DNA from 4 places in the Xenorhabdus griffiniae genome. Region 2 is predicted to be linked to each of the others. Evidence: predicted binding sites of a transcription regulator. Region 2 holds the regulator's gene; each other region holds the start of a gene.
What was found. Region 2 encodes Fur, which represses iron uptake genes when iron is present. Its sites were predicted from a motif close to ATAATAATGAGAACNACTATCAA; they were not measured.

Region 1: a site for Fur is predicted at 807-829, ahead of ftnA (non-heme ferritin). Genes of this name have one in related genera too.
Region 3: a site for Fur is predicted at 1,276-1,298, ahead of WDV75_RS06620 (TonB-dependent hemoglobin/transferrin/lactoferrin family receptor). Genes of this name have one in related genera too.
Region 4: a site for Fur is predicted at 1,106-1,128, ahead of WDV75_RS10980 (TonB-dependent hemoglobin/transferrin/lactoferrin family receptor). Genes of this name have one in related genera too.

What each region holds. Positions count from the first base shown of each region.
Region 1 covers NZ_CP147737.1:2,796,008-2,798,217, reverse strand. Annotated here, with positions in the region: gene pip (prolyl aminopeptidase) at 1-373, shown strand, start outside; gene WDV75_RS12170 (DNA polymerase III subunit theta) at 434-664, opposite strand; gene ftnA (non-heme ferritin) at 1,032-1,538, shown strand; gene copC (copper homeostasis periplasmic binding protein CopC) at 1,773-2,159, shown strand; gene copD (copper homeostasis membrane protein CopD) at 2,159-2,210, shown strand, end outside.
Region 2 covers NZ_CP147737.1:1,579,566-1,581,775, reverse strand. Annotated here, with positions in the region: gene fldA (flavodoxin FldA) at 1-473, shown strand, start outside; gene fur (ferric iron uptake transcriptional regulator) at 655-1,104, shown strand; gene WDV75_RS07120 (beta-N-acetylhexosaminidase) at 1,246-2,210, opposite strand, start outside.
Region 3 covers NZ_CP147737.1:1,470,105-1,472,314, forward strand. Annotated here, with positions in the region: gene WDV75_RS06620 (TonB-dependent hemoglobin/transferrin/lactoferrin family receptor) at 1-1,204, opposite strand, end outside; gene WDV75_RS06625 (YtxH domain-containing protein) at 1,413-1,895, shown strand.
Region 4 covers NZ_CP147737.1:2,574,122-2,576,331, forward strand. Annotated here, with positions in the region: gene WDV75_RS10975 (3-deoxy-7-phosphoheptulonate synthase) at 1-975, shown strand, start outside; gene WDV75_RS10980 (TonB-dependent hemoglobin/transferrin/lactoferrin family receptor) at 1,275-2,210, shown strand, end outside.

The DNA of each region.
Region 1 (2,210 bases), 1.2 Mb from region 2:
GGAAGCGGCCCGTTTATGGAGTCTTTGGGAAGGCGAAACGGTAACACTGCTGCCTTCTGCAAATTCAGCGACTTTTGCCGAAGATAATTTTGCTTTGGCGTTTGCACGCATTGAAAACCATTACTTTATCAATAATGGTTTTATGGATGAAACTCAGCAATTACTGGATCATATTGATGTGATCAGACATATCCCTGCGGTGATTATCCATGGTCGCTATGATATGGCATGTCAGATACAGAATGCATGGGATTTGGCAAAAGCGTGGCCGGAAGCAGAATTGCATATTGTGGAAGGTGCTGGGCACTCTTTTGATGAAGCCGGTATTTTACACCAACTCATTAAGGCGACTGATAAATTTGTTGGAAAATAAATTAGCTGGAATAAGATAACCACCAGAAAAGTGGTGGTTATCTTTGCTCATCGGATTCCCTTAGCGGTTTTTAGGCTCATAAGGCAGGCGTGACAGTACTCTTGATTGCTGGCGATAGTGCTGTAAACGTTGTTGGAAATATTCCCGCAGATGGGCTGGTTGTGATTGTTCAACCGTGTCAGGAATAACAGGCATGTTATAACGTTCTTTGAAAGCAACACCGGATGCTGCTAAATCAACATTGACTTTATCCATCTCATCTTTAGATAATTTGGCTAAGTTATGTTCCATTTTGGCCTCTCTGAAAACTCATTTTAACTTTCTCTAATAAGAAAATTAATCGACTCTTTTTTGTTTAGCAAGTTGCAATCCGCAAGACGAGGCGGGGAAATATAACACGCATCTTGAAGTTGGATTGATATAATAAACATAAATAATATCAATTCTCATTTTTATTAAAAATGTTTTTTTTGAATAAAAAACTAATTAAATAAAACTGATTCTTATTTCCTGATATTTAATGAGATTTATTCTTGTTGGGATTTATAAATAAACTGTTATTTATCAATCAATTATTTGTTTTTATTTTGTTTTTGTATTATGTGATTTTAATTGGCATAATACGCCAAGTTTAATGAATTATTGGGAGAGTTGGCTGATGTTAAAACAAGAAATGATCAAAAAATTAAATGAGCAATTAAATCTGGAGTTTTATTCTGCGAATTTATATCTGCAAATGAGTGCATGGTGTAGTGATAAGGGATATGAAGGCGCAGCAGCGTTTTTAAAGACTCACTCACAGGAAGAAATGCAACATATGCAACGCTTGTTTGATTATTTGGGTGACACGGGTTCAATGCCTGTATTAGGTGCTATTCAGGCTCCTCCTGTAGAATTCAAGTCTATCTCTGATGTATTTAATCAGACTTATGAGCATGAAAAACTGATCACAGAAGAGATTAATAAGCTTGCCCATGTAGCGATGACGACACAAGATTACTCTACTTTTAATTTCTTGCAGTGGTATGTTGCTGAACAGCATGAAGAAGAGAAATTGTTCAAATCCATTCTGGACAAATTGGATATGGTGGGTGAAGGCGGAAAAGCGCTGTTCCTGCTGGATAAAGAGCTTAAGGGATTGTCTATGGCACCGGCACACGCCTGATTGTTTTTCTACCGTAACACCCGTTTCTTTGCGTGTTTTTTCATGCATTATGAAACTGGGGTTACGGCTCTTCCTCTTTTATCTCTATGATCTTATCTCTATGATCTCCATTTTTTGCGTAGTGTCTCACAGGTCAGGACATTACTCGTCAATTACCGCAGATTAAACAGATTTTTTGGTATAGAATCTCCCTTCAAGCATAAAAATTCATCTACATATTAAAGGGTTATCTATATGTTTATTCTTAACCTCCGCTCATTCTGGACCAAATTATCGGCGCTTGTGGTTCTGTTTGTCGGCATATCTTGTCAGCAGGCTTTGGCCCATGCACATTTGAAAGATCAGACTCCCGCAGAAAATACAACGGTTGAAGCTGCTCCACAAACTATCACCTTGAACTTCTCAGAACGTATTGAACTGGGATTTAGTAAGGTAAAATTGATTGGTCCAGAAAAAGCTGTAGTTAAAACAGGTAAGTTGGAACTCGATCCTGAAACCAAAACCAAGTTAATCCTGCCAGTTGAAGGTAAACTTACTGCGGGAAAATACAGTGTTGACTGGAGTGTACTCTCTGTCGATGGCCATAAAACCAAAGGCGTTTATAGTTTTACCGTAAGATAATGATCTCTCTAGAGGCGCTATACATATTCTGCCGTTTCTCTCATTTTGTGG
Region 2 (2,210 bases):
TGATCCAAGAAAAATTGGGCGGTGCTGATGTTGCTGAAGTCCACGATATTGCCAAAAGCAGCAAAGAAGACATTGAAGCCTTCGATATTCTGCTGCTTGGCATCCCAACCTGGTATTACGGTGAAGCTCAATGTGACTGGGATGATTTCTTCCCAACACTGGAAGAGATCAACTTCGACGGAAAACTGGTTGCTTTGTTCGGCTGTGGTGATCAGGAAGATTATGCAGAATACTTCTGTGACGCTATGGGCACCATTCGCGATATTATTGAACCTCGTGGTGCCATTATTGTAGGTCACTGGCCAACCGAAGGATATCATTTTGAAGCGTCTAAAGGTATGGCCGACGATAACCATTTTATTGGCCTGGCCATTGATGAAGATCGTCAACCTGAATTGACAGATGAGCGCGTTGAAAACTGGGTGCAGCAGATCAAGGCTGAAATGAGCCTGTCAGAGATCCTAGGCGCTTAAGCTTAATAAGAAGAGAAAAGCCCTTTCAGGCAGGATTATTCTTGCATAATGTGTCATGATATATGAATAGGCATGGTTTTCATTTTTAATATCCATGCCTATAATCAGCAACATGAAACTCCCTCACGATACCCCCAAGTATCATAAGTGCACTTAACTCAAGTTACAGGACTGAATCCGCATGACCGACAACAATAAAGCATTGAAAAATGCTGGACTTAAAGTAACTCTTCCACGACTGAAAATTCTGGAAGTGCTACAGGACCCAGAATGCCATCATGTCAGTGCGGAGGATCTCTACAAAAAACTGATTGATATCGGTGAAGAGATTGGCCTCGCCACTGTCTATCGCGTGTTGAACCAGTTCGATGATGCTGGCATTGTCACACGCCACAATTTTGAAGGCGGTAAATCGGTTTTTGAACTCACTCAGCAACATCACCATGACCATCTGATTTGTCTCGACTGCGGTAAAGTCATTGAATTTAACGATGAATTCATTGAGGAGCGTCAGAAAAATATCGCTGAGCGTTATGGAATTAAGCTCTCAAACCACAGTCTTTATTTATATGGTCACTGTGCTGATGGTGATTGCCGCGAAAATAGCACGCTTCATGATGAAAAAGCATGATAAACAAGCGCTGACAATGAAATAATTGCAACCATTTGCTTCTGCAATTTATTCACCTAAATAAGCAACCTGCCGATTAACTTGATAATTAATCGGCAGGTTGCTTTATCAATTTATTGCCCTCATTTCTCCAGGCAACTGTTAGAGTTTAACTTCATCTATACGGCTAAAACGGCTTCTATCAGTATTGGCAGAACGAATTTTCACATTGCCGCTGACATGAGGCCGCTGTCTGTCATTATAATCCTGCCATGTTTTTCCATTATCCAATGAGTATTGGATAACCACCCCTGGTAATGCGATATTCGCTTCTAGTGTTCCAGAAACAATTCTGCCGCCTGGCACTGGCAAACGATATGTGATTTTGGCGCTATCCAGCTTAGCCAGCTCACGCTGTCCTATCAGATTGGCAAAGCGTTCCCAATCTTGTTGCAAGAGAGCAATCTCAACATAATGCGTTATTCCACCTTTATATTCCCTGCCCTGCTGATAATTCTGCTCCCATTCAGCTTGGTGCCATGCCCGTTCCGCCAGCGGCAATAAGCGTGGATAGATCATATATTCCATTTGTTCATCGGTACGCACGGTTTCACTCCATGATTGCCCCGATATGCCATAAGCTCCCGGCCAGCGTTTATTACTATGGGTATTAAAGTGATAGCCATCACGATCCACCGAAGTCTCAGCATTTTGTGGCATATTGTTCGGGGCAAAGCTGAAAATTTTCGCCTCATCATTAAAGCGAGTTGCCCAATAGTAGCCCCGCTCTTTCGGATGAACTTCATATGGCATATCCAGATAAACATAATCAGGACTGGAAACAACAACCCGATAACCCTTATTCGCCCAGTCATTGGCAGAATCGTAGCCTCCCCAATATAGGGTATCCCAGAAGTTCACTGCTACATATTGAGTCGCGAAATCTTTTGCCGATTTGGCATATTTTAGGCCATCCTGCCATGCCTGCATGGTGCTGATACCGTGGGCATTGACGATTTTGCTGACTTCAATGGCAAAATAACTGGCAAGTTCATCAACATCTTTAATGACGCCTTGCGCTATCATCTTCTGACAAGCCTGAGATTTTGCCCACGGCTTGTCTTCAA
Region 3 (2,210 bases), 110 kb from region 2:
TGCGTTCATTTTTATGCCAACGGGTTCCCACCAGTAATTCGTGTTTAATCATACCGGTTGAGAATACGCTTTTGTTGTTGATATCAATCAGATTATCGGTGTAATCAACCCAGCTTTTATTACCCATTGAGCTACTAAAATAAGGGGAAGCATTTTCTGGGCGAGTATCGTCTTGCTTGGTTTTGGAATAGGCATAGAGCATCGTCAGGTTTAACCACGGGTTATTTTCTGGTGCGATATTCCATTTGGCAGTGTAGTTCTGATCAAGTTGATCACGAAAGACCAATTTTCTCTTCCAGGCGCCATCCCAACCGTATTTTTCTACATCTTTGGGTGATGGAGCGGTCATCTTATCACGGTTAGCCGCCCAGGGTTGCCAGCCATCCGATTCAGATCGCATGGCAGATAGGCTAATCGTATGAGCGTCACTGGGATAAAAGTTGGTTTTCAATAAATAAGATATTTGGTTATTTTGTGAATACTCAAAATGTGTGCCATCAGGGCGTTTAATATTGTGCCCATCTCGCTTGCTCACATAGAGCAACCCATCGGCAAAGCCATCGGGATCCCTGCCGTATAGTGCGCCACTATTGATCCACTGTCTGTCATTTGTGTGGTAGCTTTGTTTGACAAAACCCCCCCAATCTTCATCGGGGCGCAGTAAATCGTTCGCTTCTTTTGTCACCAGTTTGACCGAACCACCAAATCCACCATTGCCGTTAAGTAAATTGTGTGGCCCTTTATCAACCTCGACTCGTTTGATTAATTCAGGCTCAATAAAGACGGAACCCTGCATATATTTTTCAAATCCTTTTGGCGCATCGTCCAACGTGATTTTGATATCTTCCTGGTCGCCCATTCCCCAGATATTCAGTGTTTGCCCACCAGGGCGTGGAGAGCCTGACATTGAAACACCAGGAAGCTGGTCGAGTAACTGGGCAATATTATCGGCTTGGGTACGGTCAATATCCGCTTTTTTGAGCACAGAACTTCCCGCACTGGTGCTGTTGCGCAAACTTTCAACAACGGAAAGTGTGGGTAATTTTATCACCTCATTTTTCTTTTCTGACTTTTGTTCTTTGGGATCTTCAGTTGCGTAAACAGCGCTGGAGAATGCCGCTCCCAATACTAATGTACCGGTTAAAATTTTCTGAACTGTGGTAGCGATTGGGCGTTTTTCTAATTTTTGACTATTATTTGCCATAAATTTCCTGAAATGTGATCAAGTGAAATATTTTCAAAGTAATAAGTCACCTGAGAAATTAAAAAAGGTAAATAAAAATGAGAATTATTTTTGTTTGTGTGTGATCTTGGGAAGCATACCATACGATAATGAGATTTATCCCATGGATTGGGTGATTTTTGGCATTGAAATTTAAGTTCAATTTCCTTACGTACAAAGGGGTTCGTCAATGAAAAAAAAGATCCTTGGTTCTCTGATCTTGGCTGCTATCGTAGCCTTGATCGCTGGCTGTGATGACGCATCTAAAAAAGCGGAAGATCCGGTTCAGAAAACTGAAGAAAGCGCAGCACAAAAGACAACTGATGCTGAAAAAACGGCCACGGGCATAATGGATAATGCGAAAAAAAGTGCACAGGAGATAAAGGAAAATGCTTCGCGCGAAGGCCATAGTTTGATTGATAAGTCAAAGGAAGCTGCGACGGATATACAGAGTCAAGCGACTAAAACAGCGAATGATGTGATGGAGGTGATGAAAGCGAAAACGGATGATATCCGGCATCAGGCTAATGATAAACTCGATCAGCTTTCAGATACGATGAAATCGAAGACGGAAGAAATAAAGTCTGAGGCTGATAAAAAGGCAGATGACTTAATCAATCGTCTTAAAGGTCATGATGTTAAAGATGACAGTGATAAAAAAGAGGAAAAGTAATTTATCTTCTTACTTCAATCTATTGTTAGTATAAAGTGGATTGCATCATAAGGGTGATCTAACAACGGTCGCCCTTATTATTTTCAATTTAAACCAAGTCTTGGTTTATTATTCTGGCTTGACTTACTTCAAGATGCGGGTGATTTCTCCTCGCGAAGCGGAGAGAAATCAGGTTTCATGGTGTGTTGTAAATTGAAGTTTAATGCGTATATACCCATCTCACTTCAATATGCATATTTTTCTCCCCGCGAAGCGGGGAGAAACAATGAGTTATGTTGTCTTATAATGAGCAACGTGAAAGGTAACGTGTATAAA
Region 4 (2,210 bases), 990 kb from region 2:
TATCCTATATCAGACAAAATCTTACAAAATGTGACATTGTCACGAAAGCGTATTGAATCCATCCTAACAGGCGAAGATCAACGTCTATTGGTTATTATTGGCCCTTGCTCCATTCACGATGTTGATGCAGCTCTTGATTATGCCTCTCGCTTACGCCTCCTGCGCAAAAAATACCAGCAAAATCTCAACATTGTGATGCGAACTTATTTCGAGAAACCGAGAACCGTTGTTGGCTGGAAAGGCTTGATTTCAGATCCCCTGTTAGACGGCTCTTGCCAGGTTAATCAAGGGATCGCACTTGCCCGTAAGCTGTTAATTGATATCAATGAATTAGGCGTCCCGACAGCCACAGAATTTCTGGATATGGTCACTGGTCAATACATTGCTGATTTAATCAGTTGGGGAGCGATCGGCGCCAGAACAACAGAGAGCCAAATTCACCGAGAAATGGCTTCTGCCTTGTCATGCCCAGTGGGTTTTAAAAACGGGACGGATGGCAATACGCTTATCGCTATTGATGCAATACGTGCAGTACGAGCCAAACATATGTTTTTGTCCCCAGATAAAAACGGTCAGATGACAATTTATCAAACCAGTGGCAACCCCTATGGACATATTATTATGCGTGGTGGGAAAAAACCGAATTACAGTGCTGAAGATATTGCAGCAACTTGCCATAAATTACGTGAATTTCACTTACCTGAACGCTTAATTGTGGATTGTAGCCATGCTAATTGCCAGAAAATTCATCGTCGTCAATTGGATATAGCAAGAAATATTGGTGAACAGCTCCAATCTGGCTCAACAGCAATTGCTGGTGTTATGGCGGAAAGCTTTTTAGTTGAAGGAACGCAAAAAGTTATTAAGGGAGAATCTTTGACCTACGGCCAATCTATTACCGATCCATGTCTTGGCTGGCAAGACACGGAAGAATTTATCAATATTCTTGATGAAGCCATGAGAAATCGTTCCTGAATACTTTCCCTGTTTTGGCTCCCACCGACTATCGGGAGCCAATAATCATAAATTTAAATCATTTAAAATCAAAGTATTAACTTAAAATTTCAGGTATAGAAAAAATAGCTTGAAGTTAACCACCATTGAAACGATAATTATTCTCAATATCAGAATAATTATTGTTCAATAAAATCAACTGCATTGATGGTCAACTCTGACACAATAAAAAATCTAACAAACTCACTGCTAAATAACAGTGATATATCAGTTAATTGTGTTCATAAGAACGCACTATTTCACTATGGAAATTGACTTGCATGACTTTAATTAAATCACCAAGCCTGAAATTGTCTACATTAAGTGTACTCATCTTCGCGAGTTTATCTTCTGCGTATGCCACAGCAGTACCTTCGGAAACAGTACATTCCAAGCAAGAGAAATCTTCCAAAGACACGGTAACTGTCTATGCCACTGGCAACCAACGTGACAGTTTTGAAGCCCCTATGATGGTGACAGTCATTGAAGGCAATTCAGCCAGCAGTCAGGTTGCAGGCAACGCAAATGATTTACTGCACAATATTCCAGGCGTTAGTGTCGCGGGTATTGGCCGCACCAATGGGCAAGATATCAGCATTCGGGGTTATACCCAAAAAGGAGTTTTGACCCTTGTTGATGGTATTCGGCAAGGAACTGACACCGGACACCTTAATGGTGTCTTCCTCGATCCCGCTTTGATTAAGCAAGTGGAAGTTGTCCGTGGCCCATCAGCACTCCTTTATGGCAGTGGTGCATTGGGTGGTGTTATTGCCTATCAAACAGTAGATGCTGCTGATTTACTGGAAGCAGGCAAAAATACGGGTTTTCGTGTTTTTAGCCGCGCAGGGAGCGGTGACCACAGTCTGGGATTTGGGGGCGCTGCATTCGGTAAAACCGAACAGTTTGATGGTTTAGTTGCATTTGGCACCCGTGACGCGGGTAATATCCGTTTCGGTAAGGGTATAACAGAAAATAACGATGAATTCAGTGGCAATGCTTTGGTAAAAGGCTCCTGGAAAATAGATGATAGCCAAAAGCTCAGTGGCAACTTGCGTTATTACCGCAATGAAGCACATGAGCCTAAAAATCCACAAGGCACCTATGACGGGAGAAACAAACGAGTAGACCGCACCACAGCGCAACGTGATGCTCAATTGTCTTATCAATTAAACCCAGCCCAATATAGTTGGTTAAACGCCAGAGCAGATATTTATTAT